3 regions of the Tessaracoccus sp. MC1627 genome follow, and region 1 is predicted to be linked to each of the others. Evidence: riboswitches for the same ligand, from Rfam matches in the RefSeq annotation. Region 1 holds a riboswitch; each other region holds the start of a gene.

Region 1 (7,055 bases):
AGTCCACCTGCAGGACACCGCGCTGGGGATGAATCGGTCGAGAGTGACCTGAGAGGGACTCCAGGCGATCGTGAGCATCTCTGACAACCCCACCGGAACGGGTGTCCGTTCTGGTCGACTTTCGACGGCTGCAGTAAGGACCGGCGCCCGCATCTGCCGCGCCTGGGGCTTCAGGCGACCTTGCTTGCGTAGCGCTGGCGGGCGGCCTCTCCGCTGGTGCCGACGAAGGCACCGATCGCTGACCATGGCATGCCGGCTTCGCGGGCTGCGCGGATGGCGTCAATCACGTGGCGCTCGGCTTCCGATCGCTCCGCCACCGCTGCTCGGAGCAGGGCAACTGCACCGGCGTCGAGTTCGTCGTCTGGATTGGGTTCGTGGAACTCGAAGCGCGCCGCCAGCTCGTCGGCGTGCTGCAGGATCTCGTCAACAGTGCGTGGCATGGTCACCACCCCAGGAACTTCTCGCGGGCTTTCATTGCGTGGACGATGACGTGCACTTGATCGCCATCGACATAGCCGACCTCCAAGAAGATCGCGGACTGGTTGGGACCCACGATCATGGTGAACCCGTCGCCGAGATCCCAGATCCGGACAGGGTGCGGTAGGCGTGGAGGATCTCAGGTTCACCAAGGCCATGCTTGAGTGCGGACGGGGCGATGACTGGATCCTCCATCGATCCAAGGTAACTTGCGAGCATGTGCAGGTCAAGTGCCCGGGGACAGCCGGGTTTGCCGCGGGGGTGCGAGCAACTCGGTGGCGGCCACGGAGGGACGCTCACGTCGTTCCTACTGAAGTGCCCGTGCGCAGGAAGGAACGGTGTGGCCGTTATCTCGCCTCGACCACGACACCGTTGCGCGGTAGTCCGCCGGGCATCGTGATTGGCACGGCGGTGGCGACCGTCACGTCCATGGTGCTGATGGCCTGCAGGTGCAGGTGCGGCTCAGTGCTGTTGCCCGTATTGCCGCAGTTGGCCACCGCCTGCCCCGCCGCGACGTACTCGCCGAGGTGCACCCGGACGCTGCCCTGCTGCAGGTGACACAACACCACGACCGGACCAGCGGGGATCTGGATCATCACGTGGTTCCCGGCCAGGGCGGGCCAGCCGGCCGCGACCCGGCGCGCTTGGCCGAGGGCGTAACCGAGTGAAGGCAGACCGCGGAAGGCCGCGTGATCGGGTTGCGTATCCTGCGCGGAGACGACCACCCCGTCGGCCGGCGCCAGTACGGGCCGACCGAACCCGACGAAACGCGTCGGCGGCTCGGGCCGGACCAGCGACGTCGCGGTGAACGGCGCGCTCCGGCCAGCGTCATCCACCCCGACGAAGTCGATCGCGAAAGCAGAGGCGAACTGGGTGGTGCCGTGGCTCGGGACCCGGTTGGCGGGGCTGCTCCGGGCCAGCCACCGGCCCGCAAAGGGATACGTCAGGTCAAGCGTTGTCGGCATGGCGCAACTCCAAGTCCTGCTGGTTACCAAGCCAACGGTCAAGGAAATCTGCCACCAGCGCGATGTAGGCCGCCCGGTCTGCGAAATAGCCGCCGCAGTGGTCCGCGCCGTCGAAGGTGATGAGCTCAACCGGCCCCGGGGCCGCTGCTGCGGCCAACTGCAGCGCGTGGTCGTAGGGGATGACCCTGTCGTTCGTCCCGTGTAGCAGCAGAAGTGGACGAGGGGAGATCGCGCCGATCCTGTCGAGGGGACGGACCTCGGAGAAGGCGTAGCCGTAGCGCAATCGGTTCACCAGGTCGGCAACCGGGATGAGCGGCTCGCTCGGCAGGCGATGACGGCGATATCCCGTGGCGACGACGTCACTGAGCGTGGCGAACGGTGAATCGGCGACGAGAGCCTCGATCCGGGAATCCTGTGCGGCCGTGAGGATGGCCGTGGACGCGCCCATCGAGAATGACACGACGGCGATCCGGGCGTCCGGGCGGCGCTCGCGCACCAGGTCCAAGGCGGCACTCAGGTCCCGCTGCTCGTGGTGGGCGAGGGACTGTGGGCCATCATCGGAGTCCCCGTTGCCACGGAAATCGAAGAGCAGGACACTGTGGCCTGCCCTCCACAGACCCGAGCCGATCCCCAACATGTCCGACTTGTTGCCTCGATGGCCGTGGGCGCAGACGACGACCGTGGACGACGCGGGCTGGTCAAGCCACCAGCCCGCCAAGGAGACTCCGTCGGCTGCGGTGAAGGTGACGTCCTCTGACGGAGCCCGAACCTCGAACGGAGTGAAGGTGTAGTTCGGCCAGGGGCGCCTTGGCCCGTTCAGAGTCCAGGCAGTGGCCCCGGCCACGGCGCCCACGCCGAGCGCGGCACCCGTCGCCAGCCACCCTGCTGCCGCCAACAACCTCTTCATCCGACCCCGCCTTCTCGATGCCACCAACCTAGTCCCCCGCCCGCCCGCGGGGCGCGCCGCTCTGCGCCGTCGCAGACGGCTCGGAGGCGCGAATCTGCTAGACGACCCCAAGTCAGGTCTAACTGCGGGCTCTGACAGACTGACGCTGCGCGCAGGCGACGTCGAGGAACCCGGTGTGAGTCCGGGACGGTGCCGCCACTGTGACCCCGATGGGGGAGTCAGGAACTCGGGCCTGCGCGGCCAACCATTCGGGCGAGCGACCCCAGGAGGCCACGGCAGATGTCCGTACCCACCATTCCCCACGACGACGGGCACGTTGAGCCCGACGCTTCGGTCACGACCCTCCGAGACGGGCTGGACGCTTCGCGCCCGGCCCTCCACTTCGAGAACCTCAGTGCAGCGCTCAGGGAGCGGCGAGGGCGGCGGCTGATCGGGGTCGGCGTCGGCCCCGGGGACCCGGAGCTGATCACTGTCAAGGCGGTGCGCGCCCTTGAGGGAGCAGACGCGATCCTCGTCCCCGCGACCGAGGAGTCCGGCGACGGGCCCGGCCGCGCGGAACGGATCGTCCAGGCGGCCTGCCCCGACGCCGCGACACGGATCGTCCGCGTCCCCTTCTCCATGGCCGACAAGTCGGGAGTCTCCCCGCGTCGCAAGCAGGCGTGGCTGACCTCCGCCCAGGCCGCCGTCGATGCGTTCGCCGACGGCGCTGCCACCGTCGCGTTCGCCACCGTCGGCGACCCCAGCGTGTACTCCACGTTCTCCTACCTGGCGGCGCACGTCGTCGAGCAGTTGCCCGACGTGGAGGTCGAGGTGATCCCGGGCATCACCGCGATGCAGGCGCTGGCGGCGGCCAGCCGCACGCCGCTGGTCGAGGGTCAGGAAGTGCTCGCGCTGGTCCCGGTGACGGCCGGGTTGGACCGCCTCCGCGAGGTGCTCGCCGTGGCCGACTCCACCGTCGCCTACAAGGGCGGACGGCGCCTCCCGGAGGTCGCGGAGCTGCTGCGCGGCGAGGGCCGCGACGCCGTCATGGGCGTGGACGTCTCGCTGCAGAACCAACGCCTCGTCCGACTCTCGGACCTGGCCGACGGCGAGTCCGCCCCCTACTTCTCCACCGTCCTGGCGGCCCCCAGCCGCTCGACGACGGGGGGTCGGCTGTGACCGGGAAGGTCGTCTTCGTCGGCGCCGGACCCGGTGCCGCGGATCTCATCACCGTCCGCGGCGCCCGCGTCATCGCGGAGGCCGACATCATCATCTGGGCCTCCAGCCTGGTCCACCCCGGCATCGTCGCGGGCGCCAAGCCGGGGGCCGAACTCGTCGACTCCGCGTCCGCGTCGCTGGAGGACATCGAGCCCCTCTACCGCCGCGCCCGCGACGAGGGCCTGCTCGTGGCCCGCGTCCACACCGGCGACCCGGCCATCTACGGCGCCACCGCCGAACAGCGCGACCTCATCCGCAGCCTCGGCCTGGACTTCGAGTCCGTCCCGGGCGTCTCCGCCTACTCCGCAGCCGCCGCGCGGATGGAGGTGGAACTCACGATGCCGGAGGTGTCGCAGAGCCTTGTCCTCACCCGCCTCGAGGGCGGCCGCACCCCCATGCCGCCGCGCGAGACCGTCCGCGGGTTCGCCGCCCACGGCACCACCATGGCGCTCTACCTCTCGGCCGCCCGCAACAAGGCGCTCCAGGAGGAGCTGCTCGCCGGCGGCTACCCGCCCGAGACGCCCTGCATCGTCGGCTACCAGGTGTCCTGGCCCGACGAGCTCATGCTGCGCTGCGAGCTGAAGGACCTGTCCGCGACCATGCGCGAGCACAAGCTATGGAAGCACACCGTCGTCCTCGTCGGCCCGGCGCTCGCCGAGGGCCCGCTCGCCACCCGCAGCCACCTCTACCACCCCGGCTTCCGGCACGAGTACCGCGCGGCCGAACCAGAGGCGCAGGCCGACCTGCGCGAACACGGCACCCGCGGCGTCCTGGAGGAGGACCGATGATCCACGTCCACGGCTACCTCGGCGAAATCTCGCCGGCCACCCGCAGCCTCGCCGGACGGGTCGCGCTCGTCGTCGGCGGGCGGCGCCACCTCGACGCCCTCGGCGTGCCAGACGAGCGGCGCGTCGTCCTCGGCGCGCTCAGCCCCGCCGTCGAGCGGCTGAAGGCCCTACCCGACGGCGACGACGCGCTGGTGCTGGCCAGCGGCGACCCCGGATTCCACGGCATCGTCCGCCGCCTCCGCGACGAGGGGCTCGACCTCGCGGTCACGCCCGCGGTCAGCTCGGTGGCGGCCGCGTTCGCCGCCGTCGCGCTGCCCTGGGACGACGCCGTCGTGGTCTCCGCCCACGGCCGCCCCATCGACGACGCCGTGGCAGCGTCGCGGCGGCACCCCAAGGTTGCGGTGCTGACCGGGCCCGGCGCCGGGGTCCGCGAGCTGGCCGGGGCGCTCGAGGGATGGTCGCGGCGCTACGTGGTCGCGGAGAGGCTCGGGGAGCCGGATCAGCGGGTGCATGAGCTGAGCGCCGAGGAGGCCGCCGTCGCGCAGGTGGCGGAGCCGAACGTCGTGCTGATCCTCGACGACTCCGTGCCCGGGGAGCGCGACGCCGACGGCCCGGTCATCGGGCAGGTCACCAACTCGGAGGCCGCGCGCGGGCACGCCGACGCGATCGACGCAGCCCTCGGCGCCGCCACCCGCCGGTACGACGGTCCGGCCGCCGAGGGACTGGTGCGGGCGTGGCGGGAGTGCGACCTTATCGTCTCCCACCTCGCGCTCGGCGCGACCGCCCGGATCCTGGCCCCGCTGCTCGCGGACAAGAAGTCCGACCCGGGCGTGGTGGTGGTCGACGAGGCGGGCCGGTTCGCCGTCCCGCTTGTGGGCGGACACGCAGGCGGCGCCAACGAGCTGGCCGAGCGCATCGCCGACGCGACGGGGGGCACGCCGGTGCTCACCACCGCCACCGACGCGCTCAACATCCCCGCCCTCGACACGCTCGGGTGGGCGTATCACGGCGACGTCGCGGGCGTGACCAGGGCCATCCTCGATGGTCGCCCCGTGCGGGTGGAAAAGTCCCAGCCCTGGCCGCTGCCGCCGCTGCCCGCCAACGTGTCGCCGGACGCCGACGACGCCGTCGTGCGGATCGTCGTGACCGATGAGCTCGCGCCGGATCCGCTGGCTGAGGTGCCCCATCCGCTGGCTGAGGTGCCGCGGAGCGGCCTCGAAGCCTATGAAGCGCAACCGTTCAGCGCGACTCCGGTGGGGCGTGAGGCCAGCGTTTCTGAGGCTTCGAGGGCGCTACGCGCCACCTCAGCCAGCGGGAAGGGGACCCGCGCCACCTCAGCCAGCGGTGGGGGTGAGATCCCGAAGGCGCATGAAGCGAGGGGCGTAGTCGTCCTGCACCCGAAGAGCCTCGTCGTGGGGATGGGCTGCAACCGCGGCACCGACGTCGCCCACCTCCGCGACCTCCTCGAGCGCACCCTCGCCGACCACGGCCTCGCGCTCGACTCGGTCTCCGCGATCACCACCGTCGACCTCAAGGCCGGCGAGATCGGGCTGCTCCAGCTCGTCAAGCAACTCGGCGTGAAGCTGATCGACTACCCGGCCGAGGAGCTGGCCGCCCAAACGGTGCCGACGCCCAGCGCGCTGGTGGAGGGGCACGTCGGCACGCCGTCGGTGGCGGAGGCGTCCGTCCTCGCGCACGGCGCCGAGCTGATCGTGGCCAAGCAGCGCAGCACCGACGCGACGTGCGCCGTCGGCCGGATCCCCGCCCGCGGGCGGCTGAGCGTCGTGGGGCTGGGCCCCGGGGTACGTGACCTCCTCACCCCGCGCGCCAAGGAGCGCCTCCAGCAGGCGACGTTCGTGGTCGGCTACGGCCCGTACGTCAAGCAGATCCGCGACCTCATCCGCCCCGGCGTCCGCGTCATGGCCTCCAAGATGGGCACGGAGGAGGCCCGCACCTCCGCCGCGATCGAGGCCGCGCGCAACGGCGAGAACGTGGCACTGGTCTGCGGCGGCGACCCCGCCGTCTACGCCATGGCCAGCCCCGTCCTGGAGCAGGGCACCGACGGGATCGACGTCGACATCGTGCCGGGCGTGACCGCCAGCCTCGCTGTCTCGGCGATCCTCGGCGCACCGCTGGGCCACGACCACGCCACCATCTCGCTGTCCGACCTCCACACCCCGTGGCCCAACATCGAGCGACGGCTGCAGGGCGCGGCCGTCGGCGATTTCGTGGTCGCGCTCTACAATCCCCGATCCCGCACCCGCACGGCCCACCTGCCCCGCGCGCTGGAGATCCTCGGCGCGCACCGCTCGCCGGAGACCCCCGTCGCGGTGGTGCAGCAGGCGTGCCGGCCGCGGCAGAAGGTGATCATGAGCACGCTGGCGGAGTTCCAGCCCGAGTGGGTGGACATGAACTCGCTGGTGGTGGTGGGATCGTCGACGACGAGGTTTGTCACCTCGGGCGGCGGGCGGCGGCTGATCGTTACGCCGCGCGACTATCAGTGGATGCCGGACGCGGAGGAGGTGGACGCATGAGCGTGCCGCTGATCATCGCCGCCCACGGCACCCGCGTGGGCGAGGGTGTCGCGCAGTGCGAGGAACTGGCCGGGCTGGTCTCGGAGCGGCTGCCCGGCGTCCCGGTCACGGTCGGCTATGTCGAGCTCGCCCAGCCCACCATCACCGACGCGTTGGTGGCGTCACTGGCCGACGGCGGGCGCCGCGC
Region 2 (7,055 bases), on a different contig from region 1:
GCGGCGGCGAACGCCGGCACGCCGGGAACAATTTCGGTGTCGAAGTCCACGGCCAGCCGGTCAGACATGTACATGCAGGACCCGTAGAGCAGCGGGTCACCCTCAGCGAGCAGCACGACATCGCGCCCTGCCCGGAGATGCCCGGAGATCCGCGCCGCGGAGTCCGCGTAGAAGGCGGCCATGGCGCCCTCGTAACCGCCGGGGTGGTCCGTCTTCCCTGTCGTCAGCGGGTAGGTCAGCTGCTCCTCCACCACACCCGGCCGGAAGAGTCCGCCTGCGGTGCGGCGGGCGTTCGACTGGCGGCCCGCGGCGGCGTGGTAGGCCACCACGTCGGCGCCCTGGATGAGCCGCGCGGCCTTGAGTGTGATGAGCTCAGGGTCGCCGGGGCCGACTCCGACACCGTAGAACCGCCCGCTCATTCCTGCTCCAGTGCCAAGGCGTTGAGCGCCGAGGAGGTCATGGCCGATCCGCCCCGTCGGCCCAGGACCGTGAGATACGGGATGTCGATGCCGTGTCTGTCGTGAAGATCGATCAACTCCTGCTTGGACTCCGCTGCGCCGATGAAACCCACGGGGCAGCCGACGATCGCGGCGGGCCGGGGGGCGCCGTCGATGATCATTTCCAGGAGGTGGAACAGCGCGGTGGGGGCGTTGCCGATCGCGACGACGGCACCCTCGAGGAGCGGCTCCCACAGCGAGACCGCCGCCGCGGTGCGGGTGGTTCCCCAGGCCTTGGCGAGATCTGCGACGCGGCCGTCGTTGAGGAAGCACAGCACCTCGTTGTCGCGGGGTAGCCGACGGCGGGTGACGCCGGCGGCCACCATGGTGGCGTCGCAGAGGATGGGCGCCCCCGCCTCGAGGGCCCCTCGGGCGGCCGAGACGAGCTGCGGATGGATCACCAGGTCGCCCACGAGGTCAACCTGACCGCTGCCGTGGATCATCCGCACGGCCACCTTCTCGGCGTCCGGGGGAACGGAGGCGAGGTCGGCCGCGAGGCGGATGGCGGCGAAGGAGTTGACGTAGATGTCCTGGCCCTCGCCGATGTAGTCGTAGTGCCTGGTGGGCCGGGTCGGGTGCGTCATGCTGATTCTCCTCGGGGGACGAGCACACCCCGCCAGGGTGTGACGATGACTTCGGGCGCGCCGTCGGCCAGTGCGGCGATCTCGGTGCGGTCGAGCCCGTTGTCCGGCACGGGAACGTGCCTGCCCCCTGGTACCTCTCCGTAGGGGAGCGGCGCAGCCGGGGTCGGTAGCCGCGGATCCGGCGGGGCCGGGGCGACGAGGGGGGCGGCCAGTTCGCTCACGTGCCAGGGCGCCGTGGGTCCGGAACCACGAGTGGCGAGGAACCGTAGGGCCAGGGCCGCGAGGCTCTCCGGCGCCGCGGCAATGGGGACTACCTCGCCCCAGTCACCGCCGGCGCGCAGTTGCCCCGTGTCCGCGTCCAACGCGATGAAAGCGAGGTCCGAGCGACGCTCCATGAGGTCTCCCCGCCCGTCGTCGAGTACGACGAGGAACCGGCCCGGCAGGTCGGCCAGGCGCGGCGTGCCCTGCAGCAGGGAGTCGAAGGCTGCCGAGACCGGGCGCAGGTCCGCCCGGCCCCCGGCCAGTCCGCTCTGCGGTGAGACCATCACGTTGCGGACGAGTTCATGCGAGCGGCTGGGCAGAAGACCGGTGCTCTCGAGGGCGGCCAGTGCTTCCGCGTCGAGGCAGTCGTCGGTGCCGGGGAAGGCACGCACCTGCAGGTTGGCGCGCCCGGTGACGCGCACGCGACCATCGCCGAACCGCTCGGCCACCTCAGCGAGGGCGATCAGGGACCGGGTGGCCACGCGGCCACCGATGATGCGCAGGCGCACCAGGAGGCCGTCGTCGGCAGACCACGGACGCAGCGCGCCTGGGCACTGGTCTCGTCGGTCGCGGAGAAGTGTCATGGCAAGGAGGCCCTTCGGTCCGAGGCCCTTGCGCGGGGCCGCTCTGAGACCTGGCGGCGGTCGCCGCAAGGGCCAGCAGGTCTTCGGACTCGGGATCATTCGGGTCGGGGCGCCTTCCCGGGTATCACCCAGTGGCTGCCATCTCTGGCGTGCTCCGACCGTCACCCTCACCGCTGCGCGTCAGTCCCGGAATCGCACCGGGTTCCCTGACTCCGGGATGCGGAGTACGACTGGCAGCCGTCACCCTACCTCCTTTGCGCCGACACGACCCCTGGTCGTGGTCCCGACGAACTCAGTGCGGAGAATCTCAACCCGGAACTTTCCCCGGGCGGACGGTTGAGCGAAGAGTGATGCTCCTGTGCGTAGTCGTCAGTCGCTGTGCCGCGTTCTTTGAGCGTCGAGGCCGCTTCTCGGCGCCTCGGCCAGCAGGTGAGGGGGCGTGGCTGAGAGGGCCAGGCTCACGTTTTCGAGGCTTCGGAGCGGTTGCACTCCGCGCCTGGCCTTCTCACTCAGCGGGGACCGTTGGTTGAGCCGGGCGGCGTGGAGCGGGATCGACGCGCGTCAGCGTCGAGACCTTTCCGTGCCCGGTTCATGGGCTGGGGGAGCCCCAGATGGCGGCACTGCGTTCGATGAGGTTGTCGAGGCTGTGTTCGGCGTGCTTGTGGCGGGCGCTGTGGGTGTCCGGGTCTGGCGGTTCCGGTTCCCAGCCATGGGGGTCGTGTGGGCAGGGTGGTGCCCCTGCTTGGAGGTTGAGTTGTTGGAGTCGGTGGCGTTGGTGCTGGCGGGGTCGGCGGGCGGGGTCGATGTGTCGGGGTGGGGTGAACCATGGCAGGCCGGTGGCGGGGTCGAGGTGGACCCGCCACTGGGATTCCTCTGATTGGAGGGGGTCGGGTTCGACGAGGCGGTGGTGGTGTGGGCAGAGCAGAACTCCGTTGGCTAGGCAGGTGTCCCCGCCGGACCACCAGGGGATGATGTGGTGCGCCTGGCACGGTGCCGGTGGGGTGGTGCAGCCGGGGAATACGCATCCCTGGTCCCTCTGCACGATGGCGGCGCGGAGGGCGGGGGTGAACAGGCGGTGGGTGCGGCCGACGTCCAGGGGGCGGGAGGTGGTGCCTAGCACCATGGGGATCAGGTCGGCGTTGCAGGCCAGGCGACGTGCGTCGCTGGCCGAGAGCCGGTCGCCGCCCGCGCCGAGCAGTGTCACGTTGCCGAGGCCGGTGATGAGGGTGTCGTAGTCCATTGTGATGTGGACGTGGGGGCGGTCCACCCCGTGTGAGGGCAGTGTCCCGCCTCTGGCGGCGTGCTGGGTCAGCAGCACCAAAGCGTCGGCGCGGCGGGCGTCTCTGGTGGGCGTTTCGCTGGTGGCCGTGTACTTCGAGGCCGGAGGCATCAACGCATCGAGCTGGGCCGTCAACAGGGCGGCGTCGGCGAGCGGGAGCTGGCCCGTGATCCGCATCGAGCCGTGGTGGTCCGGGGCGAGGCGCAGGAACCTGTTCCGGTGCGCGGCGCGCTCCTCCCGCGCGAGGCGCTTGGCCTCGTCGGCGTCGGCGCGGTCTGGGTCGATGACCTCGGTCAGGCGTGAGGCGAGGGTCCGCAGCTCGGAGGGGCCCAGCTCGTCGACCCAGGTCAGGATCTCCCTCTGGCACAGCTCCAGCTCCGGCACGCTCAACCGGGCCGGCAGTTTCCGCAGCCCATCGGTGATCGCTTCGGCCTGCGCAGCCGAGATCAGCCCGGCCTGCAGGGCGTCCAGGATCAGGCGGAACCGTTCGGAGAGGTCTACGGCCAGCCGGATCGACGCCTTGGCCTGCGTCGGGGTGTGACGGGTCGATGAGGTGACGGCGTCGAGGACCTTGGCGGCCTCGGGCATGAAGCGGGCCTGGTCCAGCACGGCCAGCCGGAGCCCGGCCAGATGTGCCTCGGCCTCCGCAAGGGCCTCCAGGAAGCCGCTCACGCTCTCCGGGCCGGCGGCGGTGGCGGCACGGGCGGAATCCCAGGCGGCAGCCATGAACTGCTGCTCAAGCTCCCACACCCCCGCGTCGTTCATACGCACTATTACATCGTCCCCCACTGACAGAAACGGATCCAGAAGAGCCCCTTCGGCACCTACTTTGGTCACAGTTTCATAACGCTTCTGGCGGGTCTCTCAGACCGGAAACACCCCCGTCAAGGCTCGACGGTCCGAGGGGTGGCAGTGCCGGAGTTCCGCTCGGGTAACGGGTCACGCGACGCCCTACCATCGGATGGCTCGGGCCCACCATGCCCTCCCCGGTAGTGCCGCGGAGTGCCGCAGTTAGTCTCCACTGCGTGAGCGACGAACGATCGATCGGGATGGCGACGCCCGCCGAGATGGCCAGGCTGGTGCAGGACGCCATGCTTTACAAGGCACAGGCGACCGTCCCGAGGACCTTGCTTCTCTCGTTGACCGGCGGCGGCTACATCGCGCTCGGCTTCGTGTTCTACGTGACCACGCAGGTGGGGGCGGAGGCGATGCCGTGGGGCGTGGCCAAGCTGCTCGGGGGTGTGGTGTTCAGCGTCGGCCTGATCCTCGTCGTCCTGACCGGCGCGGACCTGTTCACGTCCACCACGATGACGCTGATGCTCAAGGCCTCGGGGCACCTGTCCTGGTGGAGGCTGCTGCGGCACTGGGGCCTGGTCTATCTCGGCAACGCCGCGGGCGCCCTGACCATCGTCGCGCTGATGATTCTCGGCGGGGTGCAGCACAGCGCCGACGACGCCTGGGGTCAGGTGGTGCTCGCCTCCGCGAGCCACAAGCTCGACCATTCGTTCGTTCAGGCGCTCGCGTTGGGGATCGCGTGCAACCTGCTCGTGTGCCTGGCGGTGTGGGCGGCGTTCTCCGGGCGGACCACCACCGACAAGATCCTCGCGCTCATCGGGCCGGTGGCGCTGTTCGTCGCCACCGGGTTCGAGCACTCTGTGGCCAACATGTTCCTGGTGCCGCTGGCCATCCTCATCCAGCCGGAGCTGGCCCCCGTCGGGTTCGAGCCCCTGACCTGGGGCCACTTCCTTACCGCCAACCTGATCCCGGTGACCCTGGGGAACATCATCGGTGGCGGCCTGATGATCGGGCTGTTCTACTGGCTGGTCTTCCGCCCGAAGCGCGACGCCGCCCGTTGAGTCGGACGCACCGCCACCGTCATGGACCGAAGGCTCCGGCCCCAGATGAAGCCCTTCCCGATGGAGCACCGACGCGGCCGACCTGACTCCCAGCCAGTTTGCTGAGCGGCTATGAGTCGGGGTTGCTTGAGCTCTGGGCGAGTGCGAGCACCGCAGTCACCAGGTCGGTGATTCCGGGCTCTTCGATCGGGAAGTGTCCGCACTCCCGGAGCATGACGACTCTTCCCGGCGAGGCCAGCCGCCGTAACACGCGCATGCTCAGTTCGACGGGCGTCCAGGCGTCCAGGCTGGGATGTAGCAGCAGCACCGGTGTTCGCATCGACTCCGGCGGGACGTGCCGGTAGTGCATGTAGGAGGCCAGGAACCCGACGGGGACGGCGACGCCGCCCCCGAGGGAGTCATTCGCGCACAGCTGCGACAGCCCAGGGTTGCGGCTCATCATCGATAGGGGCGCCACCCAGCGCATCGGAACCATCGCCGTCTCGATCCGCCCACGGGCCAGGGTCGCAAGCGGGCCTGCGAGGATCCCCAGCGGCCCAAAGCGCGTCAGATGCGCGCGGACGCGCCAGTCGCGGGGATCGAGAAGGCAGGTGGCCGCCACCGTCATGGCACGCCCGGATCGGGCGGCGACCTCGTAAGCCAGCATGCCGCCGATGCTCGCGCCGAACAGGATCAGCGGCCGCTCGTCGTCCTCGGCATCGACGAAATCGATGAGGAGCTCTACCCAGTCGTCGTAGCGCACAGCACCGGGTCTGGGGGAGGTCGTCCGACCGTAGAGGGGGAGGTCGACGGCGGCGACGTCCAGCCCTCGCTCGGCAAGGAGCGCGGCCAGGGGCCAGAGGGCTCCGCTGTGGCCTCCTGCGCCGTGGATCACCAGCACCCTGACCGACAGTTCAGGACGGCGGGCTCGGGCGATGTGGACTTTGTGGCCGCGCCAGTTCCACCAGGTCTCCTGCGGTTCCAGCCCTGCGGCCGAGCGACGTCCGGGTGGCAGGAACGAGGCGTAGGGATTGGCCGTCACGCTCTGACGCTACCAACTGCCCGGGGGTGTCCTGGGCTCATCCCGCAAGGGCGGAGCCAATAGCAGCTACTAAGCGTCAGCGAGAGCGCAGCGCACGACTCTGCCACCAAGAACCGGGTTGATGAGCGGCGCAACGGCCGCCCAGGCGTTGCCCACGGCGGGCCAACCGACCACCGGCAGTGACCGATCCGGTGACGGGTCTTCTCTACCGCCCAGCGTGGAGGTGTTCGTAGAGCATGGCGGGGAGGGCCTTGGAGAGTTCGCTGTACAGGTCCTGGTCGCTGAAGATGTCGTAGACGAGCAGCGGGGTGCGGTCGCGGACGCCCATCACCGCGTCAATGAAGGCCTTGGGCAACGCCGGCGATTCGCTGAACTGCTGCGCGGTGTTGGCCCTGGCCTGGCTGGCGAGGGTTTCGTCGTGGGCGAGGTTGACGACGATGCTGGACATGGTGCCAGCCACGACGCCGGGGCCGTACTTGTCGCCGAAGCGTTCGTTGAGTTTGGTGATGATCTCGTCGAGGGCGCTGCGGTGCTTCTCGTGGATGGTGCCGGATCCGATCGCGGTGATCGGGTCCAGGCCCGGCCCCTCTGCGAGGGTGAGCTTCACGGAGTCGCCCTGGGCGATGGTGTAGCCGGTCAGCTTGACCTGCGAGATGTCGACTGGGTCCTCGATGGTGGCGGTCGAGAGCCTGGGCAGGGTCCGACGGAGGAAGAAGTGCAGCCGTGGCAGGTCGGTGTCCTCGAGGTTGCGGGCCTGGGAGATGAAGTCGTAGAACTTCACGAAACCGGCCGCGTCGGACTTGAACAGCTTCAACTCGTCCATGACCGATCGGTCGTCGTGGATGAACGCTTCCTGCCATCGCTTCGTGAACCGCTTGACGGCGGGCTCTGTCGCGGCGTGGAGTGCGCTGTTGGACTCGACCCCGCCCTCTAGGGCGGCGTCGAATGCCTGCTCGACCTCGGACCAGTGGTA
Region 3 (7,055 bases), on a different contig from region 1:
CGTCCACTTCGTCGGGGCCGGTCCCGGGGCCGCTGATCTGCTGACCGTACGGGCCACGCGCCTGCTCGCCGGCGCGGATGTCGTGCTCTATCCGGGCACCTATCTGGACCCCGACGTGCTGTCACACGCAGGCCCGTCAGCGGATCTCGTGGACACGCAGCACCTCGACCTGGATGAGATCACCGGCCACCTCGTGGCCGCGCACCGCGCAGGCCGGGTCGCGGTCAGGCTCACCTCCGGTGACCCGTCGCTGTATTCCGCGCTCGCGGAGCAGACCCGACGCCTCGACGCGGTCGGGGTCCCGTGGGACGTCACCCCCGGTGTTCCCGCCTACGCTGCCGCGGCCGCCGCGATCGGGCGGGAGCTGACGGTACCGCTGCTGGCGCAGTCTGTGGTCCTCACCCGCACCCAGGCCCGCTCGACGCTGATGCCCGCCACCGAGTCGCTCGCCGCGTTCGCCGCCACCCGCGCCACCCTCGTGCTCCACCTGGCCATGACGACGGTGCGGAGCCTCATGGCGGAGATCGAGCCCGAGTACGGCGCGGGCTGCCCCGCCGTCGTCGTCTACCGGGCCAGCCAGCAGGAGCAGCAGATTCTCACCGCGACGGTCGCGACCATAGCGGACGCCGTCGAGAGCGCGGGGCTCCGGCAGGCGGCGGTGATCCTGGTTGGGCCGGCTCTGGACCCGACCTCGGGCGGCGAGTCCTACCTGTACGACAGGGATCGGGCGCGCAGCAGGCAGCCTGTGGTCAGGCGATCGTCAGCGCCCACCGCGTGACCGCATAGCCGGGCACCCACCCCGAGGGCGTCCGCACCTCACAACCGATCCGGGTGAGCTGTCCCCCGAATCGGTGCTGCAGTTCCAGCAGCCGCGCAGCCTCCCCCTCCCCGACGGCGTGTGCGACGAGCCGTCCGCCGGGCCGAAGCGCGCCAAGACAGACGGCAGCGAGCCGGGCTGCAGCCGCGCCGGGGCCGAGATGCACAGCGTCCGGCCGGGCCAGGCCAGCCAGGACCGACGGCGCCGTCCCGACCGCGACCGGCAGCCGTGGTACGCCGAGCCGGGCGGCGAGGCCGCCGATCGGCCCGGCTGCCGCCGCATCGGGCACCACGGCCGTGGCGAGGCAGGTGGGATGGGCGCGGAGCCACTCGACCGCCACGGGACCCGCGCCCCGGCCGATGTCCCACAGCCGTCCGCCGGGGACCGGCCCCAACAGCGCCAGAGCCGATGCCCGGACGTCGCGAGGGAGGGGGGTCTCCACCCCCGTCAACAGGCTGTCGGGCACACCCGCCGTCCACCCGGCGATCAGCTCCCCGACGCACTGGATCGCAACGATGTTGAGCCGCGGGAACTCCGCGACCACGCCCGCGGCCGCGGCGAAGGCGTCCAGGTCGAGCCGGCTCTCGTCGCCGCCGAGATTCCCCAGTACCGTGAGAAGCGACGAGCCGTATCCGGCCTCGACGAGGAGCGCACCGAGGAGCCGCGGCGTGAGCTCGTCCGAGGACAGCACCAGGAGGCGTCGGCCGGGCGCCAGGTCCCGCAGCACGACCGACACGTCACGCCCCACCACGCTGACCAGGCCGTGGGACTCCGCCGGCCAGCGCATCGCCGCCCGGGCCAACGCCACCGATGAGACGGCAGGTCGGATCTCGACGCTGTCGGGGCCGAGGATGTCGATGAGGACGGAGCCGATGCCCGAGACCAACGGGTCGCCGGATGCCAGCACCACCACCGTGGTGTCGCGGTGAGCGGTGACGATCTCAGCCAGCCCGGCCCTCAGCGGAGAGGGTAGGGGGAGCCGCGCCTGCCCGCGGACCGGGGGCAGTAGACCCAGGTGCCGCGCCGCACCGACGACCAGGGTCCCGGATCCGGCGAGTTCCTCGCTGACCGCGTGCACACCGTCGGCCGCAACGCCGACGACGATCACCCGGCCGGTGGTGCGGCCAACCGCCGCGCGGGTTCCGTCGGACACGACAAAGGACGTTATCATGTGGGCATAGGCACGAGGTGCCCCGGAAAGCCGAACCATCGGAGACGGTGGCTTTGGGTGACGGGGAGAATCTGGGAAGTCGGTGAGAGTCCGGCACAGGCCCGCTGCGGTGAACCCGGCCTTCGCGTGAGCGAAGGACCAGGCAAGTCCGAAGACCGGCCTCGCGCCCGATCATGACCATGGCCACACGAGCGGGAGCCTCACATGCCGGTGCACTTTCCTTTCCCTGCCGTTCTCGGCTGCGACACCGACGCGATGGATGACATGGGCCTGGCGCTGGTCCTGGCCTCCATCTCCCCCGAAATCGGCGGGGTCCTCATCCGCGGCGAGAAGGGGACCGCCAAATCAACCACGGTGCGTGCGCTGACAGCTGTCCTCCCTCACGTGAGGGTCTACGCCGCGGACCGGTTCTCGGTTGACCCGGCCGACCCGGCATCGACCTCCCCGGACGGTCCCTTCGGGCCCGGGGCGGAGACGGTGGGCCGGCCCGTGCGGCTCGTCGAACTCCCCGTCGGGGCGACTGAGGACCGCGTGCTCGGCTCGCTGCACCTGGAGCGGGCGCTGTCCCACGGGCGCGTCGAATACGAGCCCGGCCTGCTCGCCCGCGCCCACCGGGGCCTGCTGTACGTCGACGAGGTGAACCTCCTGCACGATCACCTTGTCGACCTGCTGCTGGACGCGGCCGCGATGGGGCGGGTGAGCGTGGAGCGTGACAGTGTCTCCGTGGAGCACCTGTCGCGCTTCGTGCTGATCGGGACCATGAACCCCGAGGAGGGCGAGTTGCGCCCGCAACTCCTGGACCGCTTCGGCCTCACCGTGGAGGTCGCGGCCCCCCGGGAACCCGGGTTGCGGGCCGAGGTCGTCCGGCGGCGGATGGCCTTCGACGGGGACCCGGTCAGCTTCGCAGAGAGGTACCGGCCCGCGGAGGAGGCACTCACCCGCCGGATCGAGGCGTCGCGCACCAGGGTCGTTTCGGTTGTGCTGTCCGACGCCGCCCTGCTGAAGATCGCCGAGATCTGCTCGGCGTTCGAGGTCGACGGGTTACGCGCCGACCTCGTCACGGCCCGAACCGCCGTGGCCCATGCCGCCTGGGAGGGGCGCACGGAAGTGACGCGCGCCGATATCCGCCGGGCGGCTCTCCTGGCCCTGCCGCACCGGCGGCGGCGCAACCCGTTTGACGCGCCCGGGCTCGACGAGCAACTCCTCGACGACATTCTCGGGCGCGACTCTCCTCCGCCGGACGACCCGCCCCGCGACGACGACCCGCCCCGCGACGACGACTCCACGCCGTCGGATCCCAGCGACGAGAGCCCTCATCCGCAGGACCCCACCGGCACCGATCCGGCGCCGCAGCCCCCCATGGAGGCCAGCCCGCCGATCGATGGCGAGGGCAAGGACACGGCGGAGGCAGCACCGGCACCGGAAGCATCCCCCGAGAGCCGGGTCTCCAGCGGGGAGCCCTACAGGCCGAAGGCATTCGTCGTGCAGGGAACTGGCCACGGGGCGCCCGGGCGCCGCAGCCGGGCCATCAGCGAGACCGGCCGTCGGATCGGGGCCAGCCGGGCGGTGGGCGCCGGCGGGGGTCTGCACCTCGTCGAAACCCTGCTGGCCGCCGCCGGGCGCGCTCCGGACCGCGACCCCCAAGGACGGGTCATGCTGCGGCCGGAGGATGCCCGCACTGCGGTCCGGGAGGGCCGCGAAGCCAACCTCATCCTCTTCTGCGTCGACGCCTCGGGGTCCATGGCAGCCCGCAAGCGGATGGGCCAGGTCAAGACGGCGATCCTCTCGCTGTTGCTCGACGCCTACAGGCGGCGGGACAAGGTGGGGCTCATCAGTTTCCGGGGTCGGCGGGCGGATCTGGTCCTGCCGCCGACGCACTCCGTCGACGTGGCGGCGGCCCGCCTCGACGATCTGTCCGCGGGGGGCCGGACGCCGCTGGCGGAGGGGCTCCTTGAGGCGGCAGCCGTACTGACGCGTGAGCGCCGCCGCGACCCACGCCTGCGTCCTCTCCTCATCGTCGTCACCGACGGGCGCGCCACCGGCGGAGCCGACGCGCTGGCCCGCTCCGAGTTGGCAGCCGCGCACCTGGCGGGGCTGGGCGTGATGAGCGTCGTCATCGACGGCGAGAGCGGCCCGCTGCGGCTCGGCCTCGCGGCGCGCCTGGCTGATCGGCTCGGCGCCCGACACGTCCCGGTGGCGGAGGTCACCGCGGACGCCCTCACCTCCACGGTCCACACCCACATGAGAAGAGCCGCCTGATGCCCCAAGGCCAACCGCTGTCCGTCCCCGACGACGGACTCACCACACGCCAGCGACGCACCCAGCCGCTTCTCGTCGTCCACACCGGCGAGGGCAAGGGCAAGTCCACGGCGGCCTTCGGCCTCGCGCTGCGTGGGTGGAACCAGGGCTGGCGCATCGGTGTGTTCCAGTTCGTCAAGTCGGCCAAGTGGCGCATCGGCGAGCAGACCGTCCTGGAACGCCTCGGGCGGCTCCACGACGAGACCGGCGAGGGGGGCCCCGTGGAATGGCACAAGATGGGCGCCGGCTGGTCGTGGACCCGCAAACAGGGTGAGGTGGAGGACCATCGGGCCGCCGCCCGCGAGGGGTGGCTGGAGGTCCAGCGAAGGCTCGCAGACCAGAGGCACGACCTGGTCATCCTCGATGAGTTCACCTACCCCATGACGTGGGGATGGGTCGACGTGGAGGACGTGGTCACCACCCTGGCCAGCCGCCCGGGACGACAGCACGTCATCATCACCGGGCGCGGCGCCGATGCACGTCTGATCGAGATGGCGGACCTGGTCACCGAGATGACCAAGGTGAAACACCCGATGGACGCGGGGCAGAAAGGTCAGCGCGGTATCGAGTGGTGAGGCCGCCGGTTGCGGGGCTCACACCCTCCGCAGCAACCAGGCCAGCGCCGCGTCGACGTCCACCACAGTGGGCACGCCCTGAGGGCCCGGTGGCCGACGCACCATCACCACCGTCACGCCGAGTTCCGCGGCCGCTTCCAGCTTCGCGCTGGTGTAGGTCCCACCCGAGTCCTTCGTGACCAGAACATCGGTGCGGTGGCGGCGCATGAGCGCCCGCTCGTCATCGAGCGGGTACGGGCCACGACTCCGCACCACCTCCCAGGCCGGCGGCACCGTGAAGTCGGGCGCATCCACCACGCGGGCCAGCACTGCACGCTCTGACAGCGCCGGCACGTAGCGCGCGAGCTCCTGTCGTCCGACGGTGATCAACGGCCGGGCACCTGCCTGGGCGGCGGTATCGGCCGCCGTCTCGTGATCGTCCACGTAGCACCAGGCCGGATCGGGCGACCAGCCCGGCCGCTCCAGCCTGAGCAGCGGCACACCGTCGGCGCGGCACGCCTCGACCGCGTTCGCGGTCATCCCCAGCGCGAAGGGGTGGGTGGCGTCCACGACGGCGTCGTAGTCCACCAGTTGGGAACGGAGGCCCTCCACGCCACCGAAACCTCCCGTGCGCACGCGCCCCGGCGGCAGTCGCGGGGCAGCGACGCGGCCGGCCAGGGAGGTGGTGACATCGACGCCCGCAGCTTCGACGAGCCGCGCGGCCAGGCGGCGCGCCTCGCTGGTGCCACCAAGAATGAGCACTCTCATCCGGCACCGCCCTCCAGCGGTGGGGCGGACCCATCGGGGGCACGCAGGAGTGCGATGTCCATGACCCAGCCTGCGCTGGCCCGGGCGCGCTCCCGCGCGGCAGTCAGGTCGCGGCTGACCTCCGCGACCCGGCCGGCCACCAGTTCCTCGGAGTCCGCGCCGAGGTTGGCGCCCCACCAGATCGACCAGTCATCGAGACCCTCCAGGGCGGGCGCTCCACCCAGCATGACCACGAGGTTCCTCTGGCCCGCCGCGATGTCCTGGCGCAGCCTCCGCGCCGTCGTGACGTGCACCGGGTCCGCCACGGGGTGGAGGACCATCCGGTGCCGGGCCGCCAGCACCTGCGGGGCGCTGATCCCCGGCAGCACGTCGTAGCTGAGCGGGAGCCTCGCCGCGATCCCCTCGACGATGCGGATGGTCGAGTCGTAGAGGCCCGGGTCACCCCAGACCAGGAAGGCGGCGGCGCCACGCCGGGCACGCAGGATCTCCTCGTAGGCGCTGACCCGGGCAGCGTGCCAGGCTCTGACCGCGGCCGGATAGTCCGCGGGAGCGTCCCGGTCGCGCTCGGGGTCGGGTACCTCCACCACCTCGACGCCGTGGGCGGCGGCGATGGCCCGGCGGGCCGCCAGCAGCCCGTCGTCGTCGCGCTTCCTGGCTGCGAGCACGTAGTCGGTCTCAGAGAGAGCCCGCGACACCTCCGGCGTCACATGGTGCGCACCCATACCGATACCGAGTATCCGCACCCTCACCGATCCTCTCATGTGTCGTCCTCCAGCTCACCCTCGACCTCGAGGTAGACCTCACGCATGGCCGCGAGGGTGTCGGCGTCTGGCTCCGCCCACAGGCCGCGCTCCGCGGCCTCGTGCAAACGCTCGATGATCCCTCGCAGGGCCCAGGGGTTCGACCTGCGCAGGAACTCCTGAGTGGGGCCGTCGAGGACGTAGGCGTGGGCCAACCGGTCGTACATCCAGTCATGGACCACGCCGGCCGTCGCGTCGAAGCCGAACAGATAGTCGACGGTCGCGGCGAGTTCGAAGGCCCCCTTGTAGCCATGGCGCTGCATCGCCGCGATCCATCGAGGATTCACCACGCGGGCCCTGAATACGCGCGCCGTCTCCTCGGCGAGGGTGCGGGTACGGACAGAGTCCGGTGAGGTCGAGTCCCCGACGTACGCCTTCGGCGCCGTCCCGGCCAGCGCCCGCACGGTGGCCACCATCCCGCCGTGGTACTGGAAATAGTCGTCGGAGTCCGCGATGTCGTGCTCGGCGGAGTCGATGTTCTTCGCCGCCACCGCGATCCGCCTGTAGTTGGTCCGCATGTCCTCGGCCGCCGGGGACCCGTCCAGACCGCGGCCGTAGGCGAAGCCACCCCAGGCCGTGTACACCTCGGCGAGGTCCGCGTCATCGCGCCAGTTGCCGGACTCGATCACCTGCAGGATCCCGGCGCC

What was found. Region 1 has a riboswitch for cobalamin ahead of cobI (precorrin-2 C(20)-methyltransferase). Riboswitches for the same ligand answer to the same signal wherever they lie in the genome.
Region 2: linked by a shared signal. The riboswitch ahead of H5399_RS06995 (nitrite reductase) and the one ahead of cobI (precorrin-2 C(20)-methyltransferase) in region 1 are both predicted to bind cobalamin.
Region 3: linked by a shared signal. The riboswitch ahead of H5399_RS06970 (VWA domain-containing protein) and the one ahead of cobI (precorrin-2 C(20)-methyltransferase) in region 1 are both predicted to bind cobalamin.

The regions. Positions count from the first base shown of each region.
Region 1 covers NZ_JACJGA010000001.1:756,219-763,273, forward strand. The annotation lists gene H5399_RS03340 (hypothetical protein) at 171-440, opposite strand; gene H5399_RS03345 (M23 family metallopeptidase) at 825-1,442, opposite strand; gene H5399_RS03350 (alpha/beta hydrolase) at 1,426-2,349, opposite strand; cobalamin riboswitch at 2,470-2,599, shown strand; gene cobI (precorrin-2 C(20)-methyltransferase) at 2,629-3,507, shown strand; gene cobM (precorrin-4 C(11)-methyltransferase) at 3,504-4,334, shown strand; gene cobJ (precorrin-3B C(17)-methyltransferase) at 4,331-6,868, shown strand; gene H5399_RS03375 (CbiX/SirB N-terminal domain-containing protein) at 6,865-7,055, shown strand, end outside.
Region 2 covers NZ_JACJGA010000002.1:396,008-403,062, forward strand. The annotation lists gene H5399_RS06985 (precorrin-2 C(20)-methyltransferase) at 1-419, opposite strand, end outside; gene H5399_RS06990 (precorrin-8X methylmutase) at 416-1,081, opposite strand; gene H5399_RS06995 (nitrite reductase) at 1,078-1,926, opposite strand; cobalamin riboswitch at 1,983-2,176, opposite strand; gene H5399_RS07000 (HNH endonuclease signature motif containing protein) at 2,516-3,970, opposite strand; gene H5399_RS07005 (formate transporter FocA) at 4,231-5,061, shown strand; gene H5399_RS07010 (alpha/beta hydrolase) at 5,171-6,082, opposite strand; gene H5399_RS07015 (type I restriction endonuclease subunit R) at 6,288-7,055, opposite strand, start outside.
Region 3 covers NZ_JACJGA010000002.1:387,853-394,907, reverse strand. The annotation lists gene H5399_RS06980 (cobalt-precorrin-4/precorrin-4 C(11)-methyltransferase) at 1-778, shown strand, start outside; gene cbiE (precorrin-6y C5,15-methyltransferase (decarboxylating) subunit CbiE) at 750-1,970, opposite strand; cobalamin riboswitch at 2,020-2,167, shown strand; gene H5399_RS06970 (VWA domain-containing protein) at 2,253-4,247, shown strand; gene cobO (cob(I)yrinic acid a,c-diamide adenosyltransferase) at 4,247-4,861, shown strand; gene H5399_RS06960 (cobalt-precorrin-6A reductase) at 4,880-5,608, opposite strand; gene cobF (precorrin-6A synthase (deacetylating)) at 5,605-6,369, opposite strand; gene cobN (cobaltochelatase subunit CobN) at 6,366-7,055, opposite strand, start outside.